Regions from separate parts of the Bradyrhizobium sp. 186 genome, predicted to be linked through region 2. Evidence: riboswitches for the same ligand, from Rfam matches in the RefSeq annotation. Region 2 holds a riboswitch; the other holds the start of a gene.
What was found. Region 2 has a riboswitch for cobalamin ahead of IVB18_RS19200 (DUF1636 domain-containing protein). Riboswitches for the same ligand answer to the same signal wherever they lie in the genome.

Region 1: it holds a riboswitch for cobalamin, as region 2 does, so the genes downstream of both, metE (5-methyltetrahydropteroyltriglutamate--homocysteine S-methyltransferase) here and IVB18_RS19200 (DUF1636 domain-containing protein) in region 2, are expected to answer to the same signal.

What each region holds. Positions count from the first base shown of each region.
Region 1 is NZ_CP082164.1:1,018,941-1,030,821, forward strand. Features, by position in the region: gene IVB18_RS51550 (hypothetical protein) at 1-56, opposite strand, end outside; cobalamin riboswitch at 707-907, shown strand; gene metE (5-methyltetrahydropteroyltriglutamate--homocysteine S-methyltransferase) at 1,007-3,322, shown strand; gene IVB18_RS04605 (reverse transcriptase domain-containing protein) at 4,515-5,144, shown strand; gene IVB18_RS04610 (reverse transcriptase domain-containing protein) at 5,256-5,561, shown strand; gene IVB18_RS04615 (group II intron maturase-specific domain-containing protein) at 5,623-5,715, shown strand; gene IVB18_RS04620 (cytochrome-c peroxidase) at 6,074-7,141, opposite strand; gene IVB18_RS04625 (hypothetical protein) at 8,939-9,445, shown strand; gene IVB18_RS04630 (hypothetical protein) at 9,726-10,022, opposite strand; partial or broken gene IVB18_RS04635 (ISNCY family transposase) at 10,267-10,615, shown strand.
Region 2 is NZ_CP082164.1:4,017,094-4,028,974, forward strand. Features, by position in the region: gene IVB18_RS19155 (hybrid sensor histidine kinase/response regulator) at 1-2,485, opposite strand, end outside; gene IVB18_RS19160 (ABC transporter substrate-binding protein) at 2,482-3,516, opposite strand; gene bluB (5,6-dimethylbenzimidazole synthase) at 3,643-4,275, opposite strand; gene cobS (adenosylcobinamide-GDP ribazoletransferase) at 4,280-5,062, opposite strand; gene cobU (bifunctional adenosylcobinamide kinase/adenosylcobinamide-phosphate guanylyltransferase) at 5,059-5,562, opposite strand; gene cbiB (adenosylcobinamide-phosphate synthase CbiB) at 5,689-6,630, shown strand; gene cobD (threonine-phosphate decarboxylase CobD) at 6,642-7,607, shown strand; gene IVB18_RS19190 (cobyric acid synthase) at 7,612-9,060, opposite strand; gene cobO (cob(I)yrinic acid a,c-diamide adenosyltransferase) at 9,073-9,708, opposite strand; cobalamin riboswitch at 9,748-9,968, shown strand; gene IVB18_RS19200 (DUF1636 domain-containing protein) at 10,062-10,436, shown strand; gene cobW (cobalamin biosynthesis protein CobW) at 10,433-11,482, shown strand; gene cobN (cobaltochelatase subunit CobN) at 11,482-11,881, shown strand, end outside.

The DNA.
Region 1 (11,881 bases), 3.0 Mb from region 2:
CTCGGCATCCGCTTGCCCGTGGTCACCGTGCACGAGTGCATGGAGCGTAGAGTCATAGCACGATCCCGCCGTGCGCGCTCTCGCCGCTTACTCCAGTTTCGCAAGTCAGCGTGCATCCTGAGGTCCGGAACTGTTCCTGCGATGTCGCGCAGGCCAACGTCCAGGCTGCACTATTCGCCAAGCGGCGACGGAGACAACGAGGCGCGCGCCAAAGTCGCTCAGCACGTGAGTGCCTGGCGCACCGAGGAGATCATCTTGACCAACGCCACGGAGGCGATCGAGCTCGCGGCTCGTCGTGGGGCAGGCCGAACACAGGCAGTCCGACCTGATCATCCGTTCGATCCTGGAGCAATCCGGCCTTGGCAATTCCTAAGCAGCCTCATCGCGCTGTGATCAAACGGATGCCGGCGAGGATGATCGCAACTTCCTCACAGGCGAGTTCGAGAAGCTGCTGACGGAAAAGATCAGGCTTTGTCGCGATCATGCAGATGTCGAAAGCGCCCAGCGCGTTCGTTCTGCTCGCGTTAGCCCATCCGATTACGAGAACAGGGTGTTGAGCGGACGCATTCACAAGCGGAGCCTCCACAGATCCACGCGTTTTCACGAGGCCCGGAGTAAGACCGTTGTAGCCTACCTAGTACAGTTCGCAATCGCTTGGGCAATATCGCAGCGACACTCAGTAGGTTGACGGATCGATCCTCGTGCGCATAATGCCAGCCGTCGTGGTCTCCGGATTTCGTTTGATCCGGAGCTAAGAGGGAAGCCGGTGCAATGCCGGCGCTGCCCCCGCAACTGTAAGCGGCGAGCCGCTGTCCAACGAAGTCACTGAAGCCATGCGGCTTCGGGAAGGCCGGACAGCAGCGACGACCCGCGAGCCAGGAGACCTGCCTCGACAATATATCGTCCACGGGCGGGGTGTCCCGGTGTGCGCCAAGCAGCTGTCGCTCACGCGATATTCGCTGCATGCGTCCGCCATGGCCTTTGCCCCAATTATGGGGTCTGAGCTATGTCTATTCTTTCGCTTCCCGTTGCCACACTGGGGACGTCACGCATCGGCCCACGACGCGAACTCAAATTCGCGCTCGAGAGCTACTGGGCGGGAAACTCCAGCGAAGCCGAGCTCCTCGAGGCGGGGAGTGGACTTCGTGCCGCTAATTGGGCACGGCAGAAATCCTGCGGTGCGACCGTCATTCCTTCGAATGACTTCTCGCTCTACGACCATGTGCTCGATACCAGCGTAATGGTGGGAGCCATTCCCGACGTCTACAGCTGGACCGAAGGTCCTGTGTCGCTCAAGACCTACTTCACCATGGCGCGTGGCGCTCAGGACGGTGATCACGCTCAGCATGGGCCTGGCGTAGCCGCACAGGAAATGACGAAGTGGTTCGATACCAACTACCACTACATGGTGCCGGAATTTCACCAGGATCAGATCTTTAAGTATTCCTCTCGAAAGCCGATCGAGGAATATGAGGAGGCAAAAAGCCTCGGCTACCAAACGCGCCCCGTCCTAGTTGGCCCAGTCACTTTCCTGAAGCTCGGCAAAAGCGCAAATCCCGCATTCAATCCGCTGTCGCTGCTTGATAGGCTCCTCCCAGTCTATGTCGATGTTCTCCGCGAACTAGCCTCGCGCGGTGCTGAATGGGTTCAGCTCGACGAGCCATGCCTAGTGATGGACGTCGACGAAGCATCGCGGGCGGCTGTCCGCCGGGCCTATGCTCATTTCGCAAAGGTTGTGCCGGCCCTTAAAATCATGCTGGCCACTTATTTCGGCGCTATCGGCGACAATCTTGAAACAGCCTTGGCCTTGCCCGTTGCCGGGCTTCATGTCGATCTGGTTCGGGCACCCGACCAGTTGGACGCAATTGTCGCCACAGCCCGCAGAGATCTCGTGGTCTCGCTAGGCGTCGTTGATGGTCGCAACGTGTGGCGCTCCAATCTTGCGGCGCTGCTCGACCAACTTGCCCCTATGGTCAAAAAGCTGGGCAGGGACCGTGTTCAGATTGCTCCTTCCTGCTCGCTGCTTCATGTTCCGATCGACATTGAGCTAGAGACCGATCTCGATCCCAATCTGAAGACGTGGCTGGCGTTCTCAGTTCAGAAGATCAAGGAACTTTCGATATTGGGCAAAGCGCTGGCCGGCCATGCTGCCGAGGTGGCCGATGAACTTGCGGTTTCGGAGGACGCAGCCGTGATCCGCGAAACATCGCCCGAGATCCACAATGCGAATGTCGCCGGACGAATGGCCGCGATTGACGATAGCATGCGTCGCCGTCGCAGCGCGTTCACCCAGCGTGCCGACGTCCAGCGCGTCGCGTTCGCATTGCCGATGTTTCCAACGACAACCATCGGATCCTTCCCGCAAACGGCCGACGTCCGGAATGCGCGTGCGGCTCATGCGCGGGGAGCGCTGAATGACACGCAGTACGAGCAGCTTCTGAAAGCGGAGACAGCCCGTACCGTGCAGTGGCAGGAAGATATCGGCCTGGACGTGCTCGTACACGGTGAGTTCGAGCGCAACGACATGGTTCAATACTTTGCCGAGCAGCTGTTGGGCTTCGCTTTCACCAAGCACGGCTGGGTTCAGTCTTATGGCTCGCGGTACGTTCGTCCGCCTATCCTGTTCGGAGATGTCTCCCGGCCGAAGCCCATGACCGTTGAATGGTGGCGCTATGCGCAGTCTCTGACCAAAAAACCCGTCAAGGCTATGCTGACCGGACCGGTGACGATCCTGAACTGGTCGTTTGTCCGTGACGACATCTCGCGGAGCGAGACATGCCGACAGATCGCTCTCGCGATCCGAGATGAGGTCATCGACCTTGAGGCGGCTGGAGCGACCATGATCCAAATCGACGAGGCTGCGTTGCGGGAGGGATTGCCGCTACGCAAATCGCAGTGGAAGAACTATCTCGATTGGGCAGTGGACAGCTTCCGCGTTTGCTCCTCCGCTGTCGCCGACGGAACTCAGATCCATACTCACATGTGTTATTCCGAGTTCAACGAAATCATCGATGCGATCGCAGCAATGGATGCCGACGTCATATCAATTGAGACGTCGCGTTCTAAGATGGAATTGCTCGAGGCCTTCAAGAGCTACAAATATCCTAATGAGATCGGGCCTGGCGTCTATGACATTCATTCACCGCGCATTCCCGCAGCGGCGGAAATCAAGCAGCTGATTGTGCTGGCGCGGCAGCGAGTTTCCGATCGGCAGCTCTGGATCAATCCCGACTGCGGACTAAAAACTCGAAGGTGGGAGGAGGTGCGTCCCGCGCTCGTCAATATGGTGGCCGCCGCACGCGAGTTGCGGGCTGAGCCATGATGGTGCGGAGCGTTTCGCCAATGCGTTTGTGAATAAGATGCACGCGCTTTGGGGGCTTACGATGTCCTTGCGAGCTCCCAAAGTTCCCAGCGCCTGGGAATGCCGGCCGGCGTCGGCGGAGGCGGTCGCATGCAGCCGGCGACAAGCTCGATTCTCGACCCGACGGCCGACAGCATGCCGGCGACGCCCGATCAGGTCACATATTGCGAAGTCATTAACGCTCGACGCGAAGCACAGCCCTACTTTTTCATTTATCCACCGCGTGGATGCGTCCCATCACAACAATCTATTTTACCGCCCTTACGGAACGTCATACGAAATTGGCGCCTTGGCACGATCTTCGGGAAGATAATCGAGCGTTGTTGTTTGGGGGTGCCAAATGCTGCTACGCGACGGCAAACTGCCGCTTGTGTTTCAGGGCACGGCAGCCAAACCGCTTGCGCGGGATCCCAGCTCGATCAAGGCACTGCCTTGCCAGTCGGACAGCGGGCGAGTGGTGGGCAAATCGTGAAGTTTCCGACAGGAGCGGAAGGTAAGCGGCTCCAGATTTCGCGCGGAGTGATATCCGCTTCTCGTTGTTTGACGGCGAATGCCCTCGCCGAAAATCGATCGCCGGTAAGTCCTCCCTACCGACGAAAGCTGGTGCGATGCGTAAAGCAGCGTCGTTCCTGCGTGACTTTCGCCCGGCCTCCGGAAGAGGCCGGGCTTTTTTTTGGTGCGCCAGGCATGGCGCGGAGCGCGGTGACTGGCGCGATTTGACCGGAGTGGTGTCCGGTCGATGACTTGGAGGTGAGAGTCCTCTACGGACCCTGGTGATGGGAACCGTTAGCTGAACAGCAAGGGCGTCGTCGCGAGGCGGGGTCTGAAGGAAGCTGTAAGCAAAGTGCCGGCCTGACGAACAGCCAGCGCATAGGAGGCGTCCGCATCCGGGCGAGGGAGCCAAAATTCCCGAAGCCCGATATCACCCGGAGGGTGCGGCCGTAGATGCGACAGGTAGATGGCACGAAGGTCACGCGACTAACCCTGGGAGGTCTGCCGCCCTGCCCCCGGCAACGGGTGTGCTACCGGCGTTGCAAGGCGTCGGGAAGGGGCGGCAGAAGTCAGCAGAGGCCGTAGTAGCCGGCAGCACCAAGCTGGCGAAGGGCCGAACGTCGAGTACCGGAGGAGGCCGGTCTGTCGATGGTGATAGCAGATGCAGACGATGACGCTGAGATGCGTCGTGCTCATCCCGAGGGTAGCGGCCGGAAGCCGCCAGAGCAGGGAATGGGTTGCATCAATCGCCACAGCAAGACCGCAACCTTCCCCTCCGGAGGTGGAGACGCGGCTGACGGAGGAGATCGTCAGCCGAGCGAACATGATAGCGGCCTACCATCGGGTGTTGGCGAACAAGGGCGCCGCGGGCATTGATCGGATGACCGTGGAGCAGTTGCAACCGCATCTGAAGGAGCACTGGTCGCGCATCAGAGAAGAACTGCTGGAAGGCCGTTATCGGCCGCAGCCGGTGCGCGGGGTGGAAATCCCGAAGCCCGGTGGAGGGATGCGCCAACTGGGCATCCCGACGGTGGTGGATCGGCTGATCCAGCAGGCGATGCATCAGGTGTTAATGCCGCTGTTCGATCCAGGCTTCTCCAAGGCCTCGTACGGCTTCCGTCCAGGGCGCAGCGCGCACGATGCGGTGCTTGCCGCGCGGGCGCATGTGGCTGAGCGCCGACGCTTTGTCGTCGACCTCGATCTGGAGAAGGTTCTTCGATCGGGTGAACCAAGACGTGCTGATGGCACGGGCGGCGCGCCGGGCTGCGGACAAACGGGTGTTGCGATTTGATCCGCCGCTACCTGCAAGCTGGATTGATGACGGGCGGGATTACGACGGCGCGGAGCGAAGGCACGCCGCAACGCGGTCCTCTCACCTCTATCGAACATCCTGCTCGACGATCTGGACGAGGAACTCGAGCGACGGGGCCATGCCTTCTGCCGCTACGCCGACGACTGCAACATCTATGTTCGGACGCGGCGGGCTGGCGAGCGGGTGATGGCGTCGGTCACGCAATTCCTGACGGAGCGGCTACGGCTCAAGGTCAACGCCGCGAAGAGCGCTGTTGACCGTTCCTGGGTGCGGACCTTCCTCGGCTACACCATGACCGCGCACAAACAACCGCGCCTGCGGGTGGCGGTCAATAGCGTGAAGCGGTTGCGGAGCAAGCTGAGGACGAGGCTGCGCCAAGACCAACCCTGGCGGTGACCCCCAAACCCCCATCCTGCGCGGCTGGCTGCAATACTTCCGGCTGGCGGAGGCCAAAGGGGTGTTCGAGGAGCTTGACGGCTGGATGCGGCGCAAACTGCGCAATATCCTCTGGCGCCAGTGGAAGCGACCGCGGACACGCCGCAAACGCTAGATGCAACGCGGGCTCGATCCGGAGCGGGCATGGCGGTCGGCCTACAACGGCGGCGGTCCCTGGTGGAATGCCGGGGCCAGCCACATGAACGATGCCTATCGCGCCGCCTTCTTCGTGCAACTCGGGCTACTGTCCCTCATCGAATTGCACCGCCACCTCAACGTGCCTGCCGAACCGCCGTATACGGACCCGTACGTACGGTGGTGTGGGAGGGGGAAGCCGTGAGGCTTCCTCCTACCCGATTGCCTAGTAATGAGTGACAGCACGGGATCATTCATTTTCACGTCATTGCGGGATGCCGGGTTCTTGCGTCGCATTTGTTACTATTCGGCAAGGCATGACGCTGGTGCTGTTAATCCTATCGGTCTATTGAAGGCTTTGGCGTCGTGTTCGTACGGGTGGGTAGTATCGGATACTCGATCTTAGGTAGCCGCCCGGTTAGCGAATTCAGAAACGCGACAATGTCGTTTTCTTCCCCATCGCTAAGCTTGGCGCCGAGCTGGATTTCGCTCATCAGGGCAACAGCTTGCTTCAGGCTCCAAACCTGCCCCGAATGGAAGTAAGGGGCTCGCAACGCGACGTTCCGCAACGGCGCCGCGCGGAAGACATATTCGTCGCCGACCGCCTTGGTGACCGCGAATCGGCCCTTATCGGCTTCCGGAAGCAGGGTTGCGTCCGGCTTCTTCATCACGCCGAACTGGAAGTAGGCCTGTCCACCGACATTGATTCCATTGTGGCAAGAGGAGCATCCCTTCTCCATAAACAGCGCCAACCCTGACTTCTGCTGATCATCGAGAGCATGTGTATTGCCCTCCAAATACTGATCGAAGGGGGCCGCAGGTGTAATGAGAGTCGCTTCAAAAGCCTCGATTGCCTTCGCAAAGTTTTCGAAGCTGACCGGTCTCGCTTCGTTCGGGAAAGCGTTTTTGAACAAGGCGACATAGCTGGCCATTGAGTTCAAGGTGTCGAGCACATGATCCGGAGTCGCATTCATTTCGGCACTCGCCTGCACAGGGCCAGTTGCTTGCGCCTTGAGGTCCGCGGCGCGTCCGTCCCAGAATTGCGCCGCATTGAACACCGCGTTGTAGACGGTTGGGGCCCGACGTAGGCCGACCTTCCAGCCGTGACCGACTGAGGTCGGACCGGCATCGACTCCGCCGCTGCCGAGATTGTGGCACGTATTGCAGCTAATGATCTCGCTTGCCGATAGCCGCGGATCGAAGAACAGAATCTTGCCAAGCTCGACCTTTTCGTGCGTGACTGGATTGTCCTTTACCGCAGGAATGACTGAGGGGATCGGACGGAAGATCTGCCTGGCGGTTCTCATCAGATCATCGTCCGCGCTAGCTCCTGACGACATCAGCAGCCCAATCGCCAAAACAGATGCTTCAGCCACAAGCCGAAGCTCCCGGATCGATTTGTTCATACACCCGCCTCATCAGTTCTGATTGTTAATCAAGGAAACAGTCGAAAGCGATGCCACACCCCGTTCCCTCAACGGGCCCGGCGCAGCACCGGATCCTCTGAAGCGAGGCTGCATCAAATGTTCGATTTCGAGGTGCTCGCTGCCGGCGTTCGCCCACGATGCTTTAAGCCGTTATTTGATTCGCGAGTTCGCTTTGAGCTTAGATCACGACCTTCCTGTTGGTAGATCAGACTAGCGCCTCAACCTTCGGCATGTTGGCCGATCTGACAACAACAAGCGTGCCGAAAAAGGATAATCTGTCCGGTGGCCGCATCGGTTCTCCATTAAGCGATTGGGTGGCCAATACGGCTCCAGCGAAGTTGATCGTATCCGTCTTACACCGCTGGTCGCGCTCAGCGCTCACGGTGCGGCTGGACAATAGCAACCCCCATGCCAGTTGCATCTGACATGCAAGCTGCTGATTTAGTTACGGAACGAGTCCCGGCTACCGAACAACGTCGGATGTCTTGGTTTGATGAATACATGCAGTGTCACAGATGCGACAAGCGCCAGTCCCGGCTAGACATCATCGCACAGAAACTTTTGTGATGAGATCCAGTTGACAGCTTGCCGACCGCGCGTGGGACGGCGGTAATAAGATCTACGCAGGCATATGGCGAGACACTGAGCCGAGGCGTCGGCGGTGCGCATCGCTCACGATTTCGCCTCGCCCTGCCGACTGAAGGCTCTCCGACCTCATATCCGGGCCGGCTCTTCGCGCGCCGCCGCCGAAATCCCGCTCGATTGTAACAGACGAGCCCCCAAGCCTGAACAATGGTTTGTCTTGAATCCCACCTGGGTTCGCTGGCACGGCAATTGCCGATCTCAAATCTGTTACCCAGAGTTTGACGGTACGACCGTCCGATTACTCAGATACTCCCATTCGAAACCAGCTTAAGTGGGCGGTCTGACACCTGATCGGGCCGCGTGTTGGTTGGAGTAAGATAATCATTTCGACCCACTCACGGGCTAGTGGCAGCTTTTGAAATCCTGCGCGCTGAAGGCAAAAATCGCTGAACTTCTGCAGAAGTAACTGTCACTTCATGCTCTTGCGTTGAAAGACTCCGATACAAGACGACATGCTGGGAGGAGATCGTTACATCATGTCCGCAGATGGCCAGGTCGTGAGATCTCACCGGCGGACCAGTTGTCCATGGGTGGTTCAAGTTAGATATGGTGTCTGTGATGGCTTCGATTGACGATCGCTTGAATGAGATCAGATACGTGCGGAATGACATTTGGCGCTGTCGCAGAAGGCTTCAAAGCGAGCTAAGTGATCTCGAGCGTAAGATTCTCGAAGAGCGCCTGTTTGAGCGGAAATCTGCCTTTGAACGGCTCCTAGCGACCACGTTTCCTTTTACATTGACACTGTGAAGCAAAATTCGGGACCTTTGCCGCGGGTCATTGGCGCGGAAAATGGCGTCCGCTCATAGAACGCATGCGCCTGCGTCAGGAACGTAGCGCTCCGTCGCCGCGGGCCGTCGCGCCCATGATGGCCGCCGCCGAGCTGAAATGCGTCGGTCCTCTGCCTTGCTTCACCGATGTACTGGCCCGCTGCGCACCGTGAGCGCCGATAATGAAACCGTTCGGGCCGCCCATCCAGGGCCACCGCTGGGGGATACCGATTGCCTCGTTTCTGCGACACCGCGGTCACCATGAGTAGCTTTCATCCGACAGAGCGATCGAAGAAGCTTGAATCGGCCGTAGCGTCAGATTGTACAGAGCAGGCGAACGATACTCCAGACTAGGTGTAGCCGAATGAGAAGACCCGTTCTCGCTTTTGTGTTATGTTCCGCTCTCGAGTTGCTCGGGCTAAGCACGGGCGCGGCTGCGGACACAATGCGGTACGCGTGCACAATCACTGCCGCCGATAGAGAGCCGGTCGGAGTTCGGAATGAGCGGATCATTCTCACGGTTCAATATGGCTGCCGGATCGCCGATGGTCTCTTGAGTGACGCGGGGATTACAGCAGTGTCGGTGAGCGAATGGGCTGCTGATAAAGGAACATACTTAGCGTCCCTGGAATTTCGCCGCGCGCTGGAGGGACTTGCCATTGGGCAACTCTCCGAGGCGACCGGCTTCTCTAGCATGGAAGGCGAGCAAGGCATTGCGGTCGCAACTTCCGGCACGACAGTATTCAAGTTCGCATCTGGCTCATTGGCAGCCCTTTCAGGGAAGACCCTTAAATTCACCACCAAACTCACTGGCCTACGTAGCTTCGAATTGGAGTTCACAGATTGGCCAGAATCTCTTTTTTGGAAGTGACTCGTGTCTCACGCTGATTTCCGCAAGCGCTCGGGCGGACGAGCCACTGTCGACTCTTACCTCCACGCGATGAATACCGCTCCGGCTTGTGTGCCGTCCTCAAAGACGAGCACACCGCAACAAAGGTTGAGCCCAAACTCCGAAGGCACTTGAAGGCGCTAGACTACTTCCCGGCGCAAATTAGGTGGACGCAGTCTGAGTTCAGAGTCGGCCGATCGGCGGAAAACTGCAAGGTCGAACGAATCGGCGCTTGACTTGTTAGGCTGCCATTGATTCATTCTTATGAATCATTCGTGAGCGAACCGTTAGAGCGCGCGACAAACTCGTCGGCAAGCTGCCTGCCACCGGCGAGTTGCTGCGCGGTTCGTTGCTGGAGCGCACCGTCCGACATAGCAAGGGCTGTCCTAAATGCGCGCGCGGCGAAGGGCATCAGGTGTTCGTGCTCGCCGTGACATACGCCGGCGGCCGCACGCAGCAGTTCAGCGTACGTCGCGAACGGGGCGCCGAGGTTCGTCGCTGGCTCGACAATTATCAGAAGCTGAAGCAGGCGGTCGAGGGCATCTGCGAACTCAATCATGAGCTGCTACGTCCAGAGCCGCATCGAAGGCGCGCGGGGCGGCGAGATGATTGAGATGCGGCGGGCGCAACTCAGCTTTGGCAATGGGCTGATCGCCGAGGAAGTGAGTGATCTTCGCGAAGAGTGGATGCAGCACGCCGATCAGGTGCTGGCGGACGAGCAGATCGTGGCGGCGGTGCACGAAGCACTGGCGAAGCGGTGCCCGAAGAGCCGCAGTCGTGGTCGGCTCGGCACGATCGCAACCCACCAGGTCCAGCTGAGGCGCATGCCGCGGCTGGTGGCGACTGACGCCGGGTTCCACTCTGCCAGGGACGAGGCCGCTGCGAGAGCAATGGGGGTCAAACGGGTATGCATTCCCAATCGATCGAGCAAAAGCCCTGAGCGCAAGCGCGAACAGAAGAAGCGCTGGTTCCGCGATGGCCAGAAATGGCGTGCGATGTGAAGGACGCATCAGCGTGGTTAAGCGGCGAAACGGTCTCAATCGATGCCGATAGAAGGATGACGCCGGAATGCAGCGCTGGGTCGCGCTCGGCGTGATCTCTGACAACCTCGTCAATATCGGCCGGACGATGAGCAGCCGAGCCGCTCCGTAGACCTCGCACACATCATTGCTCGCTTCAGACCTCCGCCGTCCACCACGGCGGGGTTTGCTTGGGCCCATGCCGTTGGCCAAAAGGTTGGAAAGCATCAATTTTGCGCCGGGAAGTAGACTAGAGTGAGCTATTCAACGAGCATTATTTGCCGAACGGAGAAATATGCGAAGCTTCATCGACGGACGATGAACGCTCAACGCGAAATTGAGGGCAGTCCGCGCTGGTCGAGCCGCTCTAGCGGTGTCCATCTTTAATGGGAGGAGGGCCTCGCGCTCATGAGCAGACCGGCCTCGCTGTCGCTGCGCAACCTTCCCCTCCGGAGGTGGAAGCGCGGCTGATGGAGCACTCGGTGCCGCGTGCCGGCTTCGGCTCACCGTGTCACGCTCCCGCAAGCGGCGATAGAAAAAAGTCGACGCGCGCCCGATCGAAGCGCGGAATTGAGTCGTGGCGTGTCTAACCGAGATGCTGAAGCGAGCTGCAGCCAGACTGCCGAATGAGAAGGACGGGGCCATTGTAGAACGCCAACCCCTTTACCTCGAACGACGAAGGGCCACGAGCTTGCACCTTTTAGGCTATTGCGGGTTGGGAATCGATCAGCCCCACATGCTCTCCAGGGGGGCGGGTGTCGCCACGTTAGAGCGCGTCTCCACGAGATCAAGGAATGACGAGCGAAGCGAAAGATCGCGCGCAAAGTGAAACAAAGCGTTCTGCTGACAACCGAGTTCTCTTAGTCATCCGGAAGAGGTGGTGCAGCGCTCAATCACCGCTTGCTCAGGATCGATCGCAAACACCTTGGGCGCATGTACGTGCGCTGAAATCCATCTCGAACCGATGGTGTTTCCGATCGCTGGATTGGTGCGCCAAGCAAAGCTGCGCACCGGAGTGACGTCGGCGCGCGGGAAGACTCTAGCCATGTCGCTGGCGGAGAGCGCAAGTGATTGTTTTGTTTCAGACAGGGCGTTAGCGGGTACGCCTGTCGGTGCCAGACAGGGTCAGGTTTATAACAATCCGCATCCTGCCAGCTATCTAGCTCTACAGACGTGGGTTTTTGTATTCAACCAGCGCTGGCACACTCGTTGCAGACTCCTGCGCAAGAGGCGGCTGTTAGCCCTTCATCGACATGCAGAGAGACAGGCCCACCGATGGCACGCGAGCGAGTAAAGAAGCGGATATGACCAATCGCTGGAGGGCGGGCATGATATCACCGAGACGCGTCTTGGTCAGCGATCCCGTCGACAAATCAACGTCACACAGGGCGCTCGCAAA
Region 2 (11,881 bases):
ACCGCGCGAGCTGCGCGCGATCGCCGGCTGCCGCGGCCTTCACGATGTCTTCGATCAGTTTTTCGCCGGTCTCTTCCAGCAATTGGTGAAGCTTCGCGATTTGCGCGGCGCCCAGGAGTTCTTTCTGGTCGTCGAGAAAGTGCAGGTCGATCAATGCGCCAGCGGCGAGTTGCGTCGCGGCCGGTTCGTCCTGGGGATCGTCCTCGATTGCCTCGCGAAGCGCGTTGATCAGGATCGGCTTGCTGACGACCTTGGTGATCCCCGCGCCGGCGAGCCGTTCGCGAGCGCTGCGCGACACGTCGGCGGTCACCGCGATGATGCGGGGCATCCGCTGCAGGCCAAGCTCCCTGATCCGCGACGCGGCCTCGACGCCATCCATGTCGGGCATGTGCAGATCCATCAGGATGACGTCGAACGATTGATCCCGGGCAAGCTCCACGGCCGACGCACCGTTCCTTGCGATCATGGGGCGATGGCCGAGCCGGTTCAGGATCGCTTCGCCGACCTCGCAGTTGACGGGATCGTCATCCACCAGCAGCACGCGAAGCTGCCGCGATGGCGCCTGGACGGCACCCTGAGCGATTCCGCTCGCCGCGAGAGCGAGCGGGACGGTGAGCATGAACAAGCTGCCCGCGCCCGGCGTGCTTTCTACCGTCAGCTCGCCGCGCATCAGGCGCGTCAGGCGGCGCGCGATCGCAAGTCCGAGGCCGGTGCCGCCGAACCGCCGTGCGATGCTATCGTCGGCTTGCACGAAATCCTCAAAGATCCGCTCGTGCATGTCGGGCGCGATGCCGATGCCGGTGTCGCGAATCGTGATGCGAAGCAGGACATGATCGTCATGCCGCGCCGCCGTCGCGATCAAGCCGATCCCGCCGCGCGGGGTGAATTTGATCGCGTTACCGATCAGGTTGAGCAGGATGCGATTGAGCCGTACCGGGTCGCCGTGCACGGACGTGCTAACCGTCGCATCGCAGACGAGGTCGAAGATCAGTCCCTTGCCGAAAGCCTGGGGACGCATCAGGTCGGCGGCCGCCTCGATGAGCTGGTCGAGGCGGAAGTCGCGCGTCTCCAGCGTTTCGGTGCTGGCCTCCAAGCGTGCGTATTCGAGAATGGCATCGACCAGCGCGATCAGCGTTTCCCCCGATGCGGCCGCGGTGGCGAGGTGGCGGCGCTGGACCTCGCCGAGGCTGCCGTCGTCAAGCAGTTGCAGCACGCCCATGACGCCGTTGAGGGGCGTGCGCAACTCGTGGCTGACCACGGCAAGAAAGCGAGATTTGGTCTCGTTGGCCACGACAGCCGCGCTGCGCGCGCGCTCGGCGGCGTCATGCTCGGCAAGGGCCTGATCGCGGGTCTTTTCGAGTTCGGCGGTCCGCTCGGCAACCTTGCGCTCGAGGGTCGCATAGGAGTCGCGAAGATGTGCGGCCATCCGGTTGAACTGGTCGCCAAGCGCTTCCAGCTCGTCACCGGTCTTGATCGCGAGGCGCAGGCCGAGATCGCCGCTTTCGATTCGCCGCGCGCCTTGCGTCAACATCTGGATCGGCACGGTCATGCGCCGGCTGAGCAGGAGGGAGACCAGGACCGCGAAGGCGAGCAGGACGATCAGCAGAAACGTCGACCGTCCGATCGATGCGTAGATCGGGGCGTAGGCCTCGCTGAGCGGAAGCTCGACGAACACCACCCAGCCGAGCGAGGGGACGGTCGCATAGGTCGACAGCACGCGCTGACCCGACAAATCCTCCCTCACCAGCCCGCCTGCCGGCGGCGCCACGCCATCGAGCGCGGCGCGGACGTCCGGATGCCCGGAGAGATCGGTGCGGCGCAGCGCCGGCCACAAATCGGGATGCGCGATCAACAGCCCCATGCGGTCGACCGCGTAGGCCTTGCCGGTACTACCCACCCTGATGCCGGCGACGAGGTCCCAGATGAAACGCAGATTGACTTCGGCGACGATCACATTGGGATCGCGGCCGACGTTGCGCGCGGCGAGCGTCATGAACGGCTCGGTGTCGCCCAAGAAGTAGACCGGCCCGTAATAGGTCCGGCTTTCGTTCGCGCCGCGGAAGGCCATGGAGAGATCGGCTTTGCTGCCGATCCTGTCCGCGACGCGGCGCGATACGCGCACCTGCTCGCGGCCCTGCGAGTCGAGCTCGGCAATTTCCGCGATCGCAGGCGAGAGGCGCAGGAGGCGGATGGCGTTCAGGCGTTCGTCTTCATTGGTCGAAAGCTCCGCAGGCAGGCGCGCGAGCCATCTGATCTGGTTCTCGATCTGGCCGATAAACTGTCCGATCTGAATGGCTGCGGACGCAGCCTGCTCGCGCTGGGTTGCCGCGAGAAGCTGCTTCTGCTCGCGGTAAGAGAACCAGACGTCGAAGGCGGTGTTGATGGCAAGCGCGGCAAAGGCGAGTGCGACGATCGAGTAGAGATATTTGCGGAACAGCCGGCCGGGAGGCGTTCGCAAATGTCCCTGGTCGATCGCTTCGTTCACTCGCGGATCTCGTCGGCGCGCGCGAGCAGCGTGAACGGCAGCTTCAACCCGAGCGCCCCAGCGACCGTGCGGTTGATCAGGAGCTCGTATTTTCGCGGCGATTGCACCGGGAGATCGCCGGCCTTGGTGCCGCGCAGGATGAGGTCGACATAGTCGGCCGAGCGCACCTCCAACGTTGGCCCGTAGCTCATCAACCCGCCCGCATCGATGAAATAATGGAACGGATAGATCATGGGGACGCGATATTTGGCGGTTGCCGCGACGACCGCCTGCCGGTTGATCACCAGGAAGCTGTCGACCAGCGCGATCATCGCCGCCCTCGGCGCTTCGGAAAAGCGGCCTATCGCCGCGTCGATCTCAGCTGCCGCGTTGACGGGCGCGGGGACTACGGACACTCCGGACGCCGCCGCCTCTTGTTCGATGGAGTCGAGGAAGAAGCGCCCGGCGCGCGGCGTGGTCACCGGATTGAACAGGACGCCGACGCGCGCGAGATCCGGTACAACCTCCCGGACGAGCTGAAGCCATTTGCCGCCCATCTCGGCGGAGCTGTTGGTGAAGCCGGTGACGTTGCCGCCGGGATGCGCGAGGCTTTCGACGAAGCCATTGCCGACGGGATCGTTTGCAGTCGCGAAAACGATCGGGATCGTCCTGGTGGTCGCCATGACGGCGGCGGTTTCGACCGTCGAGCCGGTCAGGATGACGTCCGGTTTGAGGTCGATGATCTCCTGGATCGCGGCCTGGAGCTTGGCCGGTCCACCGAAAGTCGAACGGATCTCGAAGCGGATATTGACGCCTTCAACCCAGCCGCGCTGCCTCAAGCCTCCGATGAGCCCACCCAGGCGCGAGTTCATGTTGTCGGAGAAGTTCCTGCGGGTCAGTTCATCGTCGAGCGGCAATCCGGTCAGCGAGGCGACGATCCGGATACGATCCGGCGTTGCGCCGAGCGCAAGCCATCCTGCGGCCGTTGTGCCCGCGAGGCGAATGAAGTCGCGGCGATCGACCGCCACCGCAGCGGAAGGCCGTTCGGTCATGGAATTCGTTTCAATGGCTTGTCCCAAGCCGGATGCTTAGCGCGAAAGCCCGGCATCCACAATTGATGAAAAAAAGCGCGTGTGAATGTTCATTCGCAGCCTTGCAAGTCGCAATATGCGGCCGCGCTAGCGCCGCAGCGTGAATTCGTTAGCTCCCCGCCGATATTCCCACTTCGCCTGCTCGAGCTCCGGCTGGTCGCATTCGGCCTCGGGATAACCGATGCAGAGATAGGCGATGAATTTCCAGGACTGCGGGACGTCGAGAGTGTCGTGGATACGATCCGGATTGAGGATCGATACCCAGCCGAGCCCGATGCCGTCGGCGCGCGCGGCGAGCCACATCGCGGTGATCGCGGCGACCACGGAATATTCCGTTGTCTCCGGCATGGTCGCGCGGCCGAGGCCGTGACCGATATCGCTCGCCTTGTCGGCGAAGACGGCGAGGTGGCTAGGGGCCTGTTCGAGGCCCGAGAGCTTTAGCGCGGCATAGCGCGCGGCACGCTCGCCGGCATAGGCATTTAGCGCATCGGCGTTGCACGCCTTGAAATCCTCGATGACGGCGCGGCGCCGTGCAGCATCATCGACGGTGACGAAGCGCCAGGGCTGGCTGAGGCCGACCGAGGGCGACAGGCAAGCCGTCTCGATCAGCCGCGCGATGGCGCCGTCCGGCAGCGGATCGGTGCGAAAGCGACGCACGTCGCGGCGCCACACGAACAGCTCGCGCAATTGCCGGCGAAAAATGTCGTCGAACTCGACCATGAGGTCATAGCCCCATCTGGAAGGCCGCGGCCACCAGGAGGATCAGGATCTCGCCGGTCTGCTCGAACGCGCCGAGGATGTCGCCGGTCTGCCCGCCGATCTGGCGGATGGCAAGCCGGGCCAGAACCAGCCCGGCGAGCGACAGCAGGATCAGGCCGACCAACGCCTTGCCCGGCCCAAGCGCTAGGGCAAGACAGAGCGTCCCGAGAGCGAAGGCGATGGCCACGCTTGGTCCCGGCGGCGATCCGGCGCTCGCCGACAGCCCGTCGGGCCGCGCCGGCGGCACAAGCGACATGAAGGCCGGCACGCCCGCGCGGGCCGCGGCATGCGCAGAGCACAGCGCAAGCGCGACTGCCCATGGATTGGCGATCGCGGCGAGCGCGCTCCAGCGCAAGCCGAACGACAGGATCAGCGCGCAGACGCCATAGGTGCCGATCCGGCTGTCGCGCATGATCTCAAGCTTGCGCTCGCGCGTTCGCCCGCCCCCGAGCCCGTCGGCGGTATCGGCAAGCCCGTCCTCGTGCAGTGCGCCGGTAACGAGGGCGGTTGTGGCCAGAGCGAGCAGGGCGGACGGACCCGGCGGCAATCCCAGCTTGCTCGCGATCGCATAGGCCGCAGCGCCTGCGAGGCCGACCACCAGTCCGGCGACAGGAAGCGCCCAGGTCGCGCGCGCGATTGCGCCAGCAGCGCTGGGCTTTGACGATGTCACCGGCAGGATCGTGACGAATGACGCCGCGATTCTGAGATCGGCAATGACGTCTTTCACAAGTTCGGCGCCAGGCATCATTTCAGCTTCATCGGTAGGCCCGCGACGACGAACTCGACCTCGTCGGCAACAGCCGCAATGGTCTGGTTCATGATTCCGGCGGCGTCGCGAAAGGTGCGCGCCAGCGCGTTGTCCGGAACGATACCGAGACCGACCTCATTGGTGACGAGGACGACCGGACTGTTCAGGCGAGGCAGAGCGCCGGCGAGTTCTTTAACTTCGCGCTCCCAATCGCGTTCCGCGTGTAGCAGGTTGGAGAGCCACAGCGTCAGGCAGTCGACGAGCCGGGCTCCGCCGCCATCGGTGGCGAGCAGCGCCTGCACGAGATCGAGCGGCACCTCGCGCTCGATCCAGTCGGTTCCGCGCCGCGCACGGTGCGTTGCGATGCGCGCCTCCATTTCCGAATCGAGCGCCTCGGCCGTCGCGACATAGACGGGCCGCCCGGGAAAGGCGCGCGCACGCGTTTCCGCACGCCTGCTCTTGCCCGATCGCGCTCCGCCCGTGATCAAGATGACGGCCATAAAAGTCTCCTGCCGGCCAGCACTAATCACCAAACGCAGCCAAAGACAAAGCCGAAATCCGCCGCCGAGGGGCTTGCGCTCGGCCTGAGCTTTGCGCAACAGGGGCAGGCGGGACAGGAGACGTGCGTGGGCTTTGCGGGCGCAATGGTGGTGGCGATGGCGGTGGATGCCCTGTTGGGCTGGCCATCCCCGCTGTTCGCGTGGATCGGCCACCCCGTGACCTGGCTCGGCCGGCTGATCGCGGTCGTCGATGCCGCCTGGAATCGCTCGTCCGATCCGCCGGCGGTTCGCCGCGCAGCGGGCGTTGCCGGTGCGTTCGTTGTGATCGCACTGGCGGCCGCGCTTGGCTGGGTGCTTCAGTCCATGCTCGCGCTGGGATGGATTCAAGTCGTGCTGGTCGGCCTCCTGGCCTGGCCTCTGGTCGCGTTGCGCTCGTTACATGACCATGTCGCCGCCGTCGCGAACCCCTTGCAGGCCGGCGACATCGCCGGCGCGCGCGTGGCTGTCTCGCGCATTGTCGGTCGCGATCCCGCGGTGCTCGACGAAGCCGGCATCGCGCGTGCGGCGATCGAGAGCCTCGCGGAAAACGCCTCCGACGGTGTCGTGGCGCCCGTGTTCTGGGGCGCGCTGTTCGGTCTGCCCGGCATCTTCGGCTACAAGGCGATCAACACGCTGGACTCCATGATTGGCCATCGCACCGAACGCCACGAGGCCTTCGGCTGGGCGGCTGCGCGCATCGACGATGTCGCCAATTTCATTCCGGCGCGGCTGACCGGTTTTCTGTTCGTGCTGCTCGCGCCGCGGCGGTCGCAGGCTTTGTCGTGCATGACGCGGCATGCGCGCCGCCACCGCTCGATCAACGCCGGCTGGCCGGAAGCGGCGATGGCCGGCGCGCTCGGCGTGCGGCTCAGCGGTCCGCGCATCTATCACGGCAGCGTCACGAATGAGCCCTGGCTGAACGAAGGCGCGCGCGATCCGCTCGCCGCCGATATCACTCAAGGGTTGACGATCTACCGCCGCGCCATGCTGCTGCTCGCCGGTCTGCTTGCGATCCTGGCTTTCGCGTGAAAGAACAGGGCATGCGTGAGCACGGCGGAAATCTCGATCAGGCCCAGCAGCGTTTTGGCGGATGCGGGGAGGACTGGATCGATCTCTCGACGGGGATCAACCGGCTGCCTTATCCGGTGGGCGAGATCGACTCGCACTCCTGGAGTGCTTTGCCGTCACGATCCGAGATCGAAACCTTGCATCAGGCGGCCCAGCACGCCTATGGCACGAGCGCACCGGTCGTCGCGATCGGCGGCGCGCAAGCTGCCATTCAGCTTCTGCCGCGTCTCGCGCCGCCCGGCCGGGCGCGCATCCTGGCGCCAACGTACAACGAATATGCCGCAGTCCTATCGGACGCCGGTTGGGACGTCGAAGACGTCAGGGACCTTGATGCGCTGGCAGGCGCGGACCTTGCTATCGTCGTCAATCCCAACAATCCTGACGGCCGGTGTCATGAACCTGAGGACTTGCTCGCGCTGCAGTCGCGCGTCGGCCGCCTCGTGATCGACGAGAGTTTTGCCGACGCCGTTCCGCATCTGTCGCTCGCTTCGGAAGCGGAGCGGCCGGAGCTGTTGATCCTGCGTTCCTTTGGAAAGTTCTACGGGCTCGCCGGCCTGCGACTCGGCTTTGCGCTCGGCAATGCAACCGACATCGCCACGCTCGCGGCGATGTCCGGCCCATGGCCGATATCGGGAGCGGCGATCGCGATCGGTTGCCGCGCTTTGCTTGACGACGCCTGGGCCACGGCAACATCAGCACGTCTCGCGCGCGACGGTGTTCGGCTCGACGCCATGGTGCAATCGCAGGGCTGGAGACTGGTTGGGGGAACGCCGCTGTTTCGTCTCTACGAGACCGGCGACGCGTTAGACGCGCAGGAAAAACTGGCGCGCAGCCAGATCTGGTCGCGCGTCTTCACGAAGAAGCCGACATGGCTGCGCCTGGGACTGCCAGGCATCGAGTCCGAATGGACGCGCCTCGCCGAGGTTCTTGTACGCTGAGCGCTCAGCGCGCAAGCGCGAGCAGGCCTTCGACGTTGAGATGGGTCTCGATGTGATCGGCGAGCGCATCGAGCGCGCTCTCGACCCTGGCGTGATACGGCTCGTTGCCTGCGGGAATATTGAGCTTTGCGAGAAACGCTCTGCGAAAATCGTCCGAAGTGAAGAGGCCGTGCAGATAGCTACCCTGCACGCGCCCGTCGGTTGAGATGGCGCCTTCCGGAGCGCCGTCGAGCCTCGCGAAGGGGCGGGCGCGATCCGGCCCGTCGGTGCGGCCGATGTGGATTTCGTAGGCCTGGATCGGTTGATCCGTAGCCGCGTGCACGGCCGAGACGCGCGTCAGGGTCTTCTGTGCGTTCATCACTGTCGTGACATCCAGAAGCCCGAGGCCCAGCGTTTCGCCCGCGGGTCCCTCGATTCCATCAGGGTCGGCGACGCTGCGTCCGAGCATCTGATAGCCGCCACAGAGGCCGAGCACATGGCCGCCTCTACGATGATGCGCCAGCAGATCGATGTCCCAGCCTTGTGCGCGCAGGAAGGCGAGGTCGCCGCGCGTCGATTTGGAGCCGGGGATGATGACGAGACGCACATCGCCGGGAATCGCCTCGCCTGGACGCACCATCACCAGATCGACACCAGGCTCAAGCTTGAGCGGGTCGAGATCGTCGAAATTGGCGATCCGCGACAGCGCAAGGCAGGCGATCTTGCATTGGCCCGGCTTGCGCGCGTCGCTTAGGCCCAGCGCATCCTCGGCCGGCAGCTCGCCGGCGCGTGCGAACCAGGGCAGCACGCCAAGGCCGCGCCAGGCTGTTTTCTGCTCGATCAGCCGGTAGCCGTCGGCGAACAGCGTGGGATCACCGCGGAACTTGTTGATGACAAAACCCCGGATCATCGTGGCGTCATCCGGGTCGATCACCGTCTTGATGCCGACGAGCTGGGCGATGACGCCGCCGCGATCGATGTCACCGACGAGCACGACGGGGACATCGGCCTTGCGGGCAAAGCCCATATTGGCGATGTCGGCCTTGCGCAGATTGACCTCGGCGGGACTGCCGGCGCCTTCGACCAGCACGAGGTCGGCGCGCGCCTTCAGCCGCTCGAAACTCTCCAGCACCGCGCTCATCAACGATGGTTTCATCGCCGCATACTCGCGCGCACGCACGGTCGCGATGCGCTTTCCCTGCACCACGACCTGTGCGCCGACATCGGTCTCGGGCTTCAAGAGCACCGGGTTCATGTCGGTGTGCGGCTCGACGCCCGCGGCAAGTGCCTGCAACGCCTGCGCACGTCCGATCTCGCCGCCGTCGGCGGTCACGGCCGCATTGTTCGACATGTTTTGCGGCTTGAAAGGGAGCACGCGCAGGCCGCGCCGCGTAAAGGCGCGCGCAAGGCCGGCGACGATGAGCGATTTGCCCACGTCCGAGCCCGCTCCCTGGATCATCAATGCGCGTGCCATCGCGAGATTGTCTCAGAACTCTACGCCGGCCTGCGCCTTGATGCCGGAGCGGAAGGGGTGCTTGACCAATGTCATCTCGGTGACGAGGTCGGCGATCTCGATCAGCTCGTCCTTGGCGTTGCGTCCGGTGAGCACGACATGCGTCATCGGCGGCTTGTGCGTCGTCAGGAAATCGACGACCTCGGCGACGTCGAGATAGTCGTAGCGTAGCGCGATGTTGATCTCGTCGAGCACGACCATGCGCAAGTTCGGATCGAGGATCAGCTCCTTGGCCTTCTCCCAGCCGGCGCGCGCGGCTGCGATGTCGCGGGCGCGGTCCTGCGTCTCCCAGGTAAAGCCTTCGCCCATCGCGTGGAACTGGCAGAGATCTCCGAAATGGCCGGTGAGCAGGCGCCGCTCGCCGGTATCCCAAGTGCCCTTGATGAACTGCACCACCGCGCAGGGCAAGCCATGGGCGACGCAGCGGACGATCATGCCGAAGGCGGAGGACGACTTGCCCTTGCCGGCGCCGGTGTGGACGATGATGAGGCCCTTTTCGCCGCTCTTGGTCGCCATGATCTTGTCGCGGGCGACCTTCTTCTTCGCCATTTTCGCGGCATGCCGGGTGTCGGTTTCCTCGGCCGTTTGGGGATCCGGTTCAGGCGTCATCGGACGGGTCCTTCGGCTTGACAAGTGGCGGTCGGGGGCAAATGGTGGGCCGACGTTGGTTCCTGTCCTATGACAGGCGAAGAGGGAATGCGATAGGGTCCGAATCGGCAAGATTTGGGTCCAAAATGCAGCCGCCCCCGCGACCGTGACCGGAGAGATGCCCGAAGCCACTGACCCCTGCGGGGATCGGGAAGGCGGGGATCGAAGGGCAAAACCCTGCTCCGCAAGCCGGGAGACCTGCCAGCGCGGACGATTTGGACCGGCGGACGGGGTGTTCCGCGACGGGGAAGCGGACCTTCGCAAGTCAGGGTTCGTGCGCCTCATCGCCTCCCGTTGTTTATCCTGGAAGGGCGATGACCGTCACACTTCATGTCTGCATCACCTGCCGTGCCGGCCAGACGCTCGCGGAGGGCGAGGTCGCGCCCGGCGCGCGGCTGCATGGCGCGATCCTCGACGCCGGCGTGCCTGAGGGCGTCACCGTTGTTCCCGTCGAATGCCTGTCGGCGTGCAGCCAGGGCTGCTCCGTTGCGCTGAGCGCGCCCGGCCGCTGGTCCTATGTCTATGGCCGCCTGTCGGAGGCCCATGCGGGCGACGTGATCGCTGGTGCTGCGGCCTACGCCGGCGCGCCCGACGGCATCGTGCCCTGGCGCAGCCGCCCGGAGATATTCCGCAAGCAATCGCTTGCCCGCATTCCCCCCATTGCCGTCGTGCCGGAGGCCGCCGAATGAATTCGCTCGCAAAAGTCCCGGTCACGGTCGTCACCGGTTTCCTGGGGTCCGGCAAGACGACGCTGATCCAGCATCTCCTCGCCAACGCCAACGGCAAGAAGCTCGCGGTGCTCGTCAACGAGTTCGGCAGCGAGGGCGTCGATGGCGAGATCCTGAAGTCCTGCGCCGATGCCAATTGCCCGGAAGAAAACATCGTCGAGCTCGCCAATGGCTGCATCTGCTGCACCGTCGCGGATGATTTCATTCCGACCATGGAGAAGTTGCTGTCGCGGCCCGTGAGGCCCGACCACATCCTGATCGAGACCTCGGGTCTGGCGCTGCCAAAGCCGCTGCTCAAGGCATTTGATTGGCCCGAAATCCGCTCGCGCATTACGGTCGACGGCGTGATCGCGCTCGCCGATGCCGAGGCTGTGGCCGCCGGCCGCTTCGCGCCGGACCCGGACGCGGTCGAAGCGCAGCGGGCAGCGGACAAAAATCTCGATCACGAGACGCCGTTGTCGGAAGTGTTCGAGGATCAGATCGCCTGCGCCGACATCGTGCTCCTGACCAAGGCCGATCTTGCCGGCGCGGCGGGGCTCGAAGCGGCAAAGGCTGCCATCACCGCCGAGATGCCGCGGCGCGTACCGATGCTGCCGGTCACCGACGGCGCGATCGACGCGCGCCTCATTCTGGGCCTGGGTGCTGCCGCGGAGAATGATCTCGCCGCGCGTCCCTCGCATCATGACGGCGAGGAGGATCACGAGCATGACGACTTTGCCTCCGTGGTGATTGATCTTCCGGAAGTTGCGGATGTCGACGCGCTGGTCGCATCGGTCCAGCGTCTCGCACGCGAGCAGAACGTGCTGCGCGCCAAGGGTTATATCGCGGTGGCCGGCAAGCCGATGCGCCTGCTGCTCCAGGCGGTCGGCGAGCGGGTGCGGCACCAATTCGACAAGCCCTGGGGCGTCGGCGCGCGGCAATCAAAGCTCGTCGTGATCGGCGAGCACGGCGATATCGACGAGGCCGCGATCAAGGCGGGACTTGGGATCTCAGGACTTGGTATCTGATGCACGTCGTCTTCCGCGAGAGCCGCGGTCTCGAGGAGACCGCGACGCCAAGGGACATCGGCCAGGATCCGGCCGATCTCGTGGTGCTCTCGTTCTCAGATTCTGATTTGGCGGCCTTCGCGGCCGGCTGGCGGCGCGGCCGCGACTGCCTGCCCTCGCTGCGGCTGGCGAACCTTGCGGAACTGCGTCATCCGCTCTCGGTCGATACCTATATCGAGCGCACCCTTTCGCAGGCGCGCGGCATTCTGGTGCGCCTGATCGGCGGCGAGTCCTACTGGGCCTACGGGCTCGCGGCCCTCCATCAACTGGCGAAGGACCGTAACATCGTGCTGGCTGTGCTGCCGGCAGATGGTCGTGACGACACGCGGTTAGACGCGTACTCGACCTTGCCGGTCTCGA